3 regions of the Azospirillum palustre genome follow, and region 3 is predicted to be linked to each of the others. Evidence: predicted binding sites of a transcription regulator. Region 3 holds the regulator's gene; each other region holds the start of a gene.

Region 1 (2,265 bases), 150 kb from region 3:
ACGCGGAACGGCGGGGCCATCTTGTTCTTCACCACCTTGACGCGGGTCTGGTTGCCGACGACGGCGTCGCGGTCCTTGATCGCGCCGATGCGGCGGATGTCGAGACGGACCGAGGCGTAGAACTTCAGCGCGTTGCCGCCGGTCGTCGTCTCCGGGTTGCCGAACATCACGCCGATCTTCAGGCGGATCTGGTTGATGAAGATGACGAGGCAGTTCGACTTGGAGATCGAGCCGGTCAGCTTGCGCAGCGCCTGGCTCATCAGGCGGGCATGCAGGCCGACATGGCTGTCGCCCATCTCGCCTTCCAGTTCGGCGCGCGGCACCAGCGCCGCAACCGAGTCGACCACCAGCACGTCGATGGCGCCGGAGCGCACCAGCGTGTCGGCGATCTCCAACGCCTGCTCGCCGGCATCGGGCTGGGAGATCAGCAGATCGTCGACCTTGACGCCGAGCTTGCGGGCATAGGACGGGTCGAGCGCATGCTCGGCGTCGATGAACGCACAGGTGCCGCCGGCCTTCTGGGCCTGGGCGATGGCGTGCAGCGCCAGCGTGGTCTTGCCCGAGCTTTCCGGGCCGTAGATTTCGATGATGCGGCCCTTCGGCAGGCCGCCGATGCCCAGCGCGATGTCGAGCCCCAGGGAGCCGGTGGAAATGACCTCCGTCTCGACCAAGCTCTCCTTGGCGCCAAGCTTCATGATCGAGCCCTTGCCGAACGCGCGTTCGATCTGGCTCAGGGCGGCATCGAGCGCCTTCTGCTTGTCCATGGAATCCTTCTCGACCAAACGAAGCTGTGCGGACGACATGCCCGGTACCCCTCTCTTAGAACACACGGTCGGCGCTCTTGCAACGAGGCTGAATGTACTCTCTTCGTTCTTGTTTGCAAGGGGTGATGTTTCCTGTGCGTTCCTATTTTGCCGGGGTTGTCCGGGTCCGTTCCCGTCGGCGAATCCGCTCCTCGCCGTCCCTCTTCCAAGCCCCCTAACGCCCGTCGCGGATGACCTCCTTCACCTTGGAGGCCAGCTGCTTCAGCGAGAAGGGCTTGGGCAGGAAATGGGCGACCTCGACGCCGTCGATCTCGCCCAGCCGGTCCTCGGCATAGCCGGAGATGAAGATGACCCGCATCTCCGGGCGCAACCTGCGGACATGGCGGGCCAGCGTCGGGCCGTCCATCTGCGGCATCACCACGTCGGTGATCAGCAGGTCGATGGAGGCGCCGTTGGTCTCGATCTGCTGCAAGGCCGCCTCGCCGTTCTTGGCCTCCAGCACCTGATAGCCCTTGTTGCGCAGGGCGCGGGCGGAGAAGACGCGCACCGCGTCCTCGTCCTCCACCAGCAGGATGATGCCGGTGCCGGTCAGGTCGCTGCCGCGCCGCTCGCGCGGCTCCGCCGTGTCGACCGGACGCAGTTCGCCCTGGTGGTGGGGCAGCAGGATGGTGAAGGTGGTTCCCTCCCCCACCGCCGAATCGACCAGCACGAAGCCGCCGGTCTGCCGCACGATGCCGTAGACCGTCGACAGGCCGAGCCCGGTGCCCGACCCGACCTCCTTGGTCGTATAGAAGGGCTCGAAGATGCGCTGGAGATTCTCCCGCGCGATGCCGCAGCCGGTGTCGATCACCTCGATGGAGACGTAGCTGCCGGCCGGCACCGTCTCGTGCTCCCGCCGTTCCGGCTGGCTGACGACGTAGTTGGTGGTGTTGACGATCAGCTTGCCGCCGCCGGCCATGGCGTCGCGGGCATTGACCACCAGATTGATGATGACCTGCTCCAGCTGGTTCTGGTCGACCTTGACCAGACCCAGGTCGCGGCCATGGATCATCTTCAGCTCGATGTTCTCGCCGATCAGCCGGCGCAGCAGGTTCGCCAGCTCCGCCAGCACGTCGGTCACGTTGATGACGCGCGGCTGCAGGGTCTGCTGGCGCGAGAAGGCCAGCAGCTGCCGTACGAGGTTGGCGGCGCGGTTGGCGTTCTGCTTGATCTGCATGATGTCGCTGAAGGACTGGTCGCCCGGCTTGTGCCGCAGCAGCAGCAGGTCGCAGAAGCCGATCATCGCCGTCAGCAGGTTGTTGAAGTCGTGCGCCACGCCGCCGGCCAGCTGGCCGACCGCCTGCATCTTCTGCGACTGGGCGAACTGGGCCTCCAGGCTCTTGCGCTCGGTCATGTCGATGAAGTGCAGGATCAGGCCCACCCCATCTCCCCTGCCGCCATCCGCACGGCCATCGCCGCGTCCATCTCCACGGCCATCCGTCCGCACCGGGTTGGCGAGGCG
Region 2 (2,265 bases), 810 kb from region 3:
TGCGGCCCAGGTCCCGGAGAGCGGAGCCCCGGCGGGGGTGGGCAGGCTTTGGCGGCTGCGCGGGGCACCGGATCGTTCCGTTCGTCTGGCCCGTGCGTCCCGGGCGGGAAGGGCGGGGAGGGGAAGGTCGTGCCTTCAAAGATTTCCGCGCAACCCGGTCATTTCAAGGCGCATCCGGTCAAATCACGCCGACGAGGTCGAGAACGCCGGCGACTGCTACCGCACCGCCACACAGACGCACGGCACGGTCCGACTCGGCCTGTGTCACCGCGATCGACAGACCCAGCCCGCCGCAGGCCACCAGCATCAACCCTGACGCGAAACCGGCCCAATAGAGCGGCGGTCCCTGGTGTGCATGGCCGTGGAACACCGCGGCGACCGCGGCGACCAGCACCGCCACTGCCGCCGGGGCGCGCACCCCCAGCGCCACCAGCGACCCGACCACCACCAGCGAGGCGGCCAACCCCGGCCCGGCATAGGGCAGCCGTACGCCCATCTGGGCGGCGAAGCCCGCCGCCAGCGCGGCGGTCACCGCGGCGGCCGGCACCTGCCACACCGCGGTGCCGCCGGCCTGTCCGGCCCACATGCCGATGCCGAGGATGCCCAGCAGATGCTGCAACACCCACACCGGCGTGGTCAGCCCGTTGCCGAAGGCCCCCGTCACCGTCGTCATGCGCCCGCATCCCCCGTCCGTTCCGCTCCGGCTGCCGGTATGGCGGCTGAGCGGGGGCGGGGTCAAGCCGCCAAGTCCGGCGCCGACACGGCGCCGAAGGGGGGAGGCGGGGTTGACGCTACCGCGCCAGCGGGTCGCCGAACTGGCGCAGGTCGTTTTCCCGCCGCATCAGGTCGCGCTGGCCCAGCGGGTCGAGCCGGCCCATGGCGTCGTCGGTGCGCATGCGGTCGACCTCCGGCCGGATCAGGTCGCGCTTGAAGGCGTCGGTGGCGCTCTGCGACGAGGGCGGGGGCGGCACCGGGATCGGGCGCGGCGGCTGGGGCAGGGCGGCCGGGTCGGGCGGCGGCGACGAACTGCCGCGGCGGCGCTTGGGCGGCGGCTGGTCGGTGCCGTCCGGGTCGCGGCGGATTTGGCGGTCGCCGCTCTGCCGGGCGGGGGCGGGGTTCGAGTCGGCGCGCGACTGCTCCGCCTGGATCTGGCTCCAGGTTCGTCGCTCGCCCCCGCCGGGAACGACCGTCTGGTTGTAGACGGGCGGAAAGGCCTGGGCGCGGCCGGGCGTGTCGTCGCGCAGGTCCGACGGCGCGCAGGCGCCGGCCGCCAGCAGGAGAAGGAGCGGAGCCAGACGGCTGACGACCGGATGGCGGGCGAAGGACGGGGGATGTGGGGTCATGTACGGAATGTCGGCACTGCCGAACGTTTCGGCAAGATGACCCCAAAGGAGGGACTCCCCTTGCGGCCGAGCCAGCGCTACAATGTTCTTTGTTTGTTCTTAGCGGTCGAGGGGAGAGGGATTGGTCCGCGGAGCAGAGAGAACCAAGCGCCGCATCCTTGCCCTGTGGCTGCCGCGCCTGCCGACCGACGCGCGGGAGCGGCTCATGCCGCCGGAGTTGCGGGCGCGCCCCTTCGTCCTGCTGCGGACGGAACGCCAGCGGCGGGTGGTGGTCGCGGTCAACCGGGCGGCGGCGCTGCTGGGCATCGCCCCCGGCAATACCCTCAGCGATGCCCGTGCGCTGGAACCGACGCTGGAGGCGGCGGAGGCGACGCCGGAGGACGATTCGGCCCTGCTCGGCCGCATCGCCGACTGGGCGCGGCGCTACAGCCCCTGGACCGCGGCGGACGAGCCGGACGGGGTGGTGATCGACCTCACCGGCTGCGCCCATCTCTTTGGGGGCGAGCCGGCGCTGGCCGCCGACCTGACCGGCCGGCTGCGCGCCGCCGGCTTCGCCGCCCGTGCCGCCATTGCCGACACCCCGGCCGCCGCCTGGGGGCTGGTGCGGTTCGGCAGTCCGGAGCAGCGGCGTCGCGAGTCGTTGGATGACCTGCCGCTCGCCGCCCTGCGGCTGCCGGCGGAGACGGTGGAGGGATTGCACGCGCTGGGCCTGCGCCGGATCGGCGATTTGCATGCCATGCCGCGGGCGGGGCTGGCGGCGCGGTTCGGGGCCGGGTTGATGCAACGGTACGATCAGGCCTTCGGCCGGCTGGACGAGCCGATCTCCCCGCGCCGGCCAGTGCCGGACCATCGCGAGCGTCTGACCTTCGCCGAACCGATCGCCACGCCCGAATCGATTGCCGGGGCGCTGCGCCATCTGCTG
Region 3 (2,265 bases):
TTCTATGGCGTTCTGTCGAACCTGATCGCCATTCCCATCACGTCCTTCTGGGTCATGCCGTGGAGTCTGATCGCCTACGCGCTGCTGCCCTTCGGGCTGGAGGCGCCGGCGCTGATCGCCATGAACTGGGGTGACCGGGCGGTGATCTGGACGGCGGAGTTCTTCGGCCGCCTCCCCTGGGCGTCGCTGACCGTGCCGGCGATGCCGGCGGACGGGTTCGCGCTGCTGGTGATGGGTGGGATTTGGCTGTGCCTGTGGACGCGGTGGTGGCGTTGGCTGGGGATGCTGCCGGTCCTGGCGGGACTGGCCTCGCCGATGCTGGCGGTGCGGCCGGATGTGCTGGTGGCCGGCGACGGCACGGTGATGGCGGTCAGGCTGCCGGACGGACGGCTCAGCGCGTCGGTCAAGGGCGGCGGGCGGATGACCGAAACCTGGCGGGAGCGCGATGGCGAGCGGTCGCCGGCCGATCCCTGGCCGGGTGACGGGGGATGGAGCGGGGGAGGGCGCTCGCTGGACTGCGACGCACTTGGCTGCCTGTACCGGGTGCAGGGAAAGACGGTGGCCTTGTTGCGGCTGCCGGATGCGCTGGACGAGGACTGCGGGGCGGTCGATGCGGTGGTGACGGCGGAGGTGGCGCGGCGCTGCCGGGGGGAGCTGGTGGTGGACCGCTGGATCCTGCGCCATGAAGGCGCGCATACGCTGACGGTGACCGCCGAGGGGGTGGCGGTGAAGACGGTGCGCGGGCTGAGGGGAGATCGGCCCTGGACCGGAGGGAAGTGAGAGGAGCTTGGACCTCGCCGCTCCCCTCCTCCGCAGGGGCGGAGGAGGGGAGCGGCGGCCGGGCACGAAAAGCTCAGTACTTGCGCACCAGACCGACCAGCTTGCCCTGCACGCGGACGCGGTCGGCGCCGAAGATGCGGGTTTCGTAGGCGGCGTTGGCGGGCTCCAGGGCGATGGTGTTGCCCTTGCGGCGCAGGCGCTTCAGCGTCACTTCGCCCTCGTCCACCAGAGCGACGACAATCGTGCCGTTTTCGGCCGCATCGCAGCGCTGGATGACGATGGTGTCGTGGTCGAGGATGCCGGCTTCGATCATCGAGTCGCCGGAAACCTCCAGCGCATAATGGTCGCCACCGGTCAACATCGAGGCCGGAACGTCGACGAAGGCGCTGTTGTCGCGCAGGGCCTCGATCGGCGTACCGGCGGCGATCCGGCCATAGAGCGGGAGCTGCACCGTCTCGTTCGCGGCGGCCGGGGTCGGGGCGGGGGAAGCGGCATCGCGGCCGGCGAAGGCGAAATCGCCCTTGATGACGTTGGGCTGGAACTTCGGCTTGGGAGCCGCGGTCCGGTTGCGGGAGGCGTCGAGACCCTCGGGAAGGCGCAGAACCTCCAGCGCACGGGCCCGATGGGGCAGGCGGCGGATGAACCCGCGCTCCTCCAGCCCGGTGATCAGGCGATGGATACCCGACTTGGACTTCAGGCCCAGGGCGTCCTTCATCTCGTCGAACGACGGCGAGACACCGCCCTGGCCAAGCCGTTCGTGGATGAACAGCAGCAATTCGTGCTGCTTGCGCGTGAGCATGGATGCCTCCCGGCCTCGGCCAGACTGAAGATGGAACAAAAACTAAACGTTGCTCCATGTTCTAGTTTGGTTCCTGCTGCGCGTCAAGCCCCGCATCGGCTTCTTTTAGAACTTGTGTGGAACATTTGGAACGCGGTGAAACAGTTTTCCGGGGGATGTTCACCTGTTCCAGTGCTCGTCCAAGCGCCGTTCCAGGCGCCTCGCCCAAGTCTAAATGCTGAGCGCTCCATCCGTCAAAGGAAGCACGGTCACCATCGCGCCGGCCGGCTCGGGATCGGCATGGGGCGGGCGGGGAATCAGGCAATCGGCCTGGGCGTACAGGGTGGTGATGGCGCTGTCCTGCCGGGCGAAGGGCGTCACGGTCAGGACACCGTCCGGGCCGGCGGCCAGCGTGGCGCGCAGATATTCCTCGCGCCGGTCGTTGGCCCTCAGCGGGCCGGTCAAGCGGGCGCGCAGCGGCAGGCGGTCGTCCTCCGGCGGCAGGCCCTGCAGCACGCGCAGGATCGGGCGGAGGAACAGGAGCGCGGTGACGCCGGTGGACACCGGGTTGCCGGGCAATCCCAGCAGCGGCACCGATCCGGCACGGCCGAACATCAAGGCCTTGCCCGGACGCATCGCCACCGTCTGCACCTCCAGCGCCACGCCGCGTTCGGCCAGCACATCGCGCACGAAATCGTAATCGCCAT

The links. Region 3 encodes LexA, which represses DNA repair genes until DNA is damaged. Its sites were predicted from a motif close to ATGTTCTANTTTGGTTC; they were not measured.
Region 1: recA (recombinase RecA) is a predicted target of LexA. The motif match lies at 857-873, and genes of this name have one in related genera.
Region 2: CRT60_RS32995 (Y-family DNA polymerase) is a predicted target of LexA. The motif match lies at 1,426-1,442, and genes of this name have one in related genera.

What each region holds. Positions count from the first base shown of each region.
Region 1 covers NZ_PDKW01000043.1:1,606,111-1,608,375, forward strand. The annotation lists gene recA (recombinase RecA) at 1-803, opposite strand, end outside; gene CRT60_RS29910 (hybrid sensor histidine kinase/response regulator) at 979-2,265, opposite strand, start outside.
Region 2 covers NZ_PDKW01000043.1:2,264,991-2,267,255, reverse strand. The annotation lists gene CRT60_RS33005 (HupE/UreJ family protein) at 179-673, opposite strand; gene CRT60_RS33000 (hypothetical protein) at 792-1,343, opposite strand; gene CRT60_RS32995 (Y-family DNA polymerase) at 1,465-2,265, shown strand, end outside.
Region 3 covers NZ_PDKW01000043.1:1,451,597-1,453,861, reverse strand. The annotation lists gene CRT60_RS37620 (ComEC/Rec2 family competence protein) at 1-780, shown strand, start outside; gene lexA (transcriptional repressor LexA) at 854-1,579, opposite strand; gene CRT60_RS29205 (molybdopterin molybdotransferase MoeA) at 1,790-2,265, opposite strand, start outside.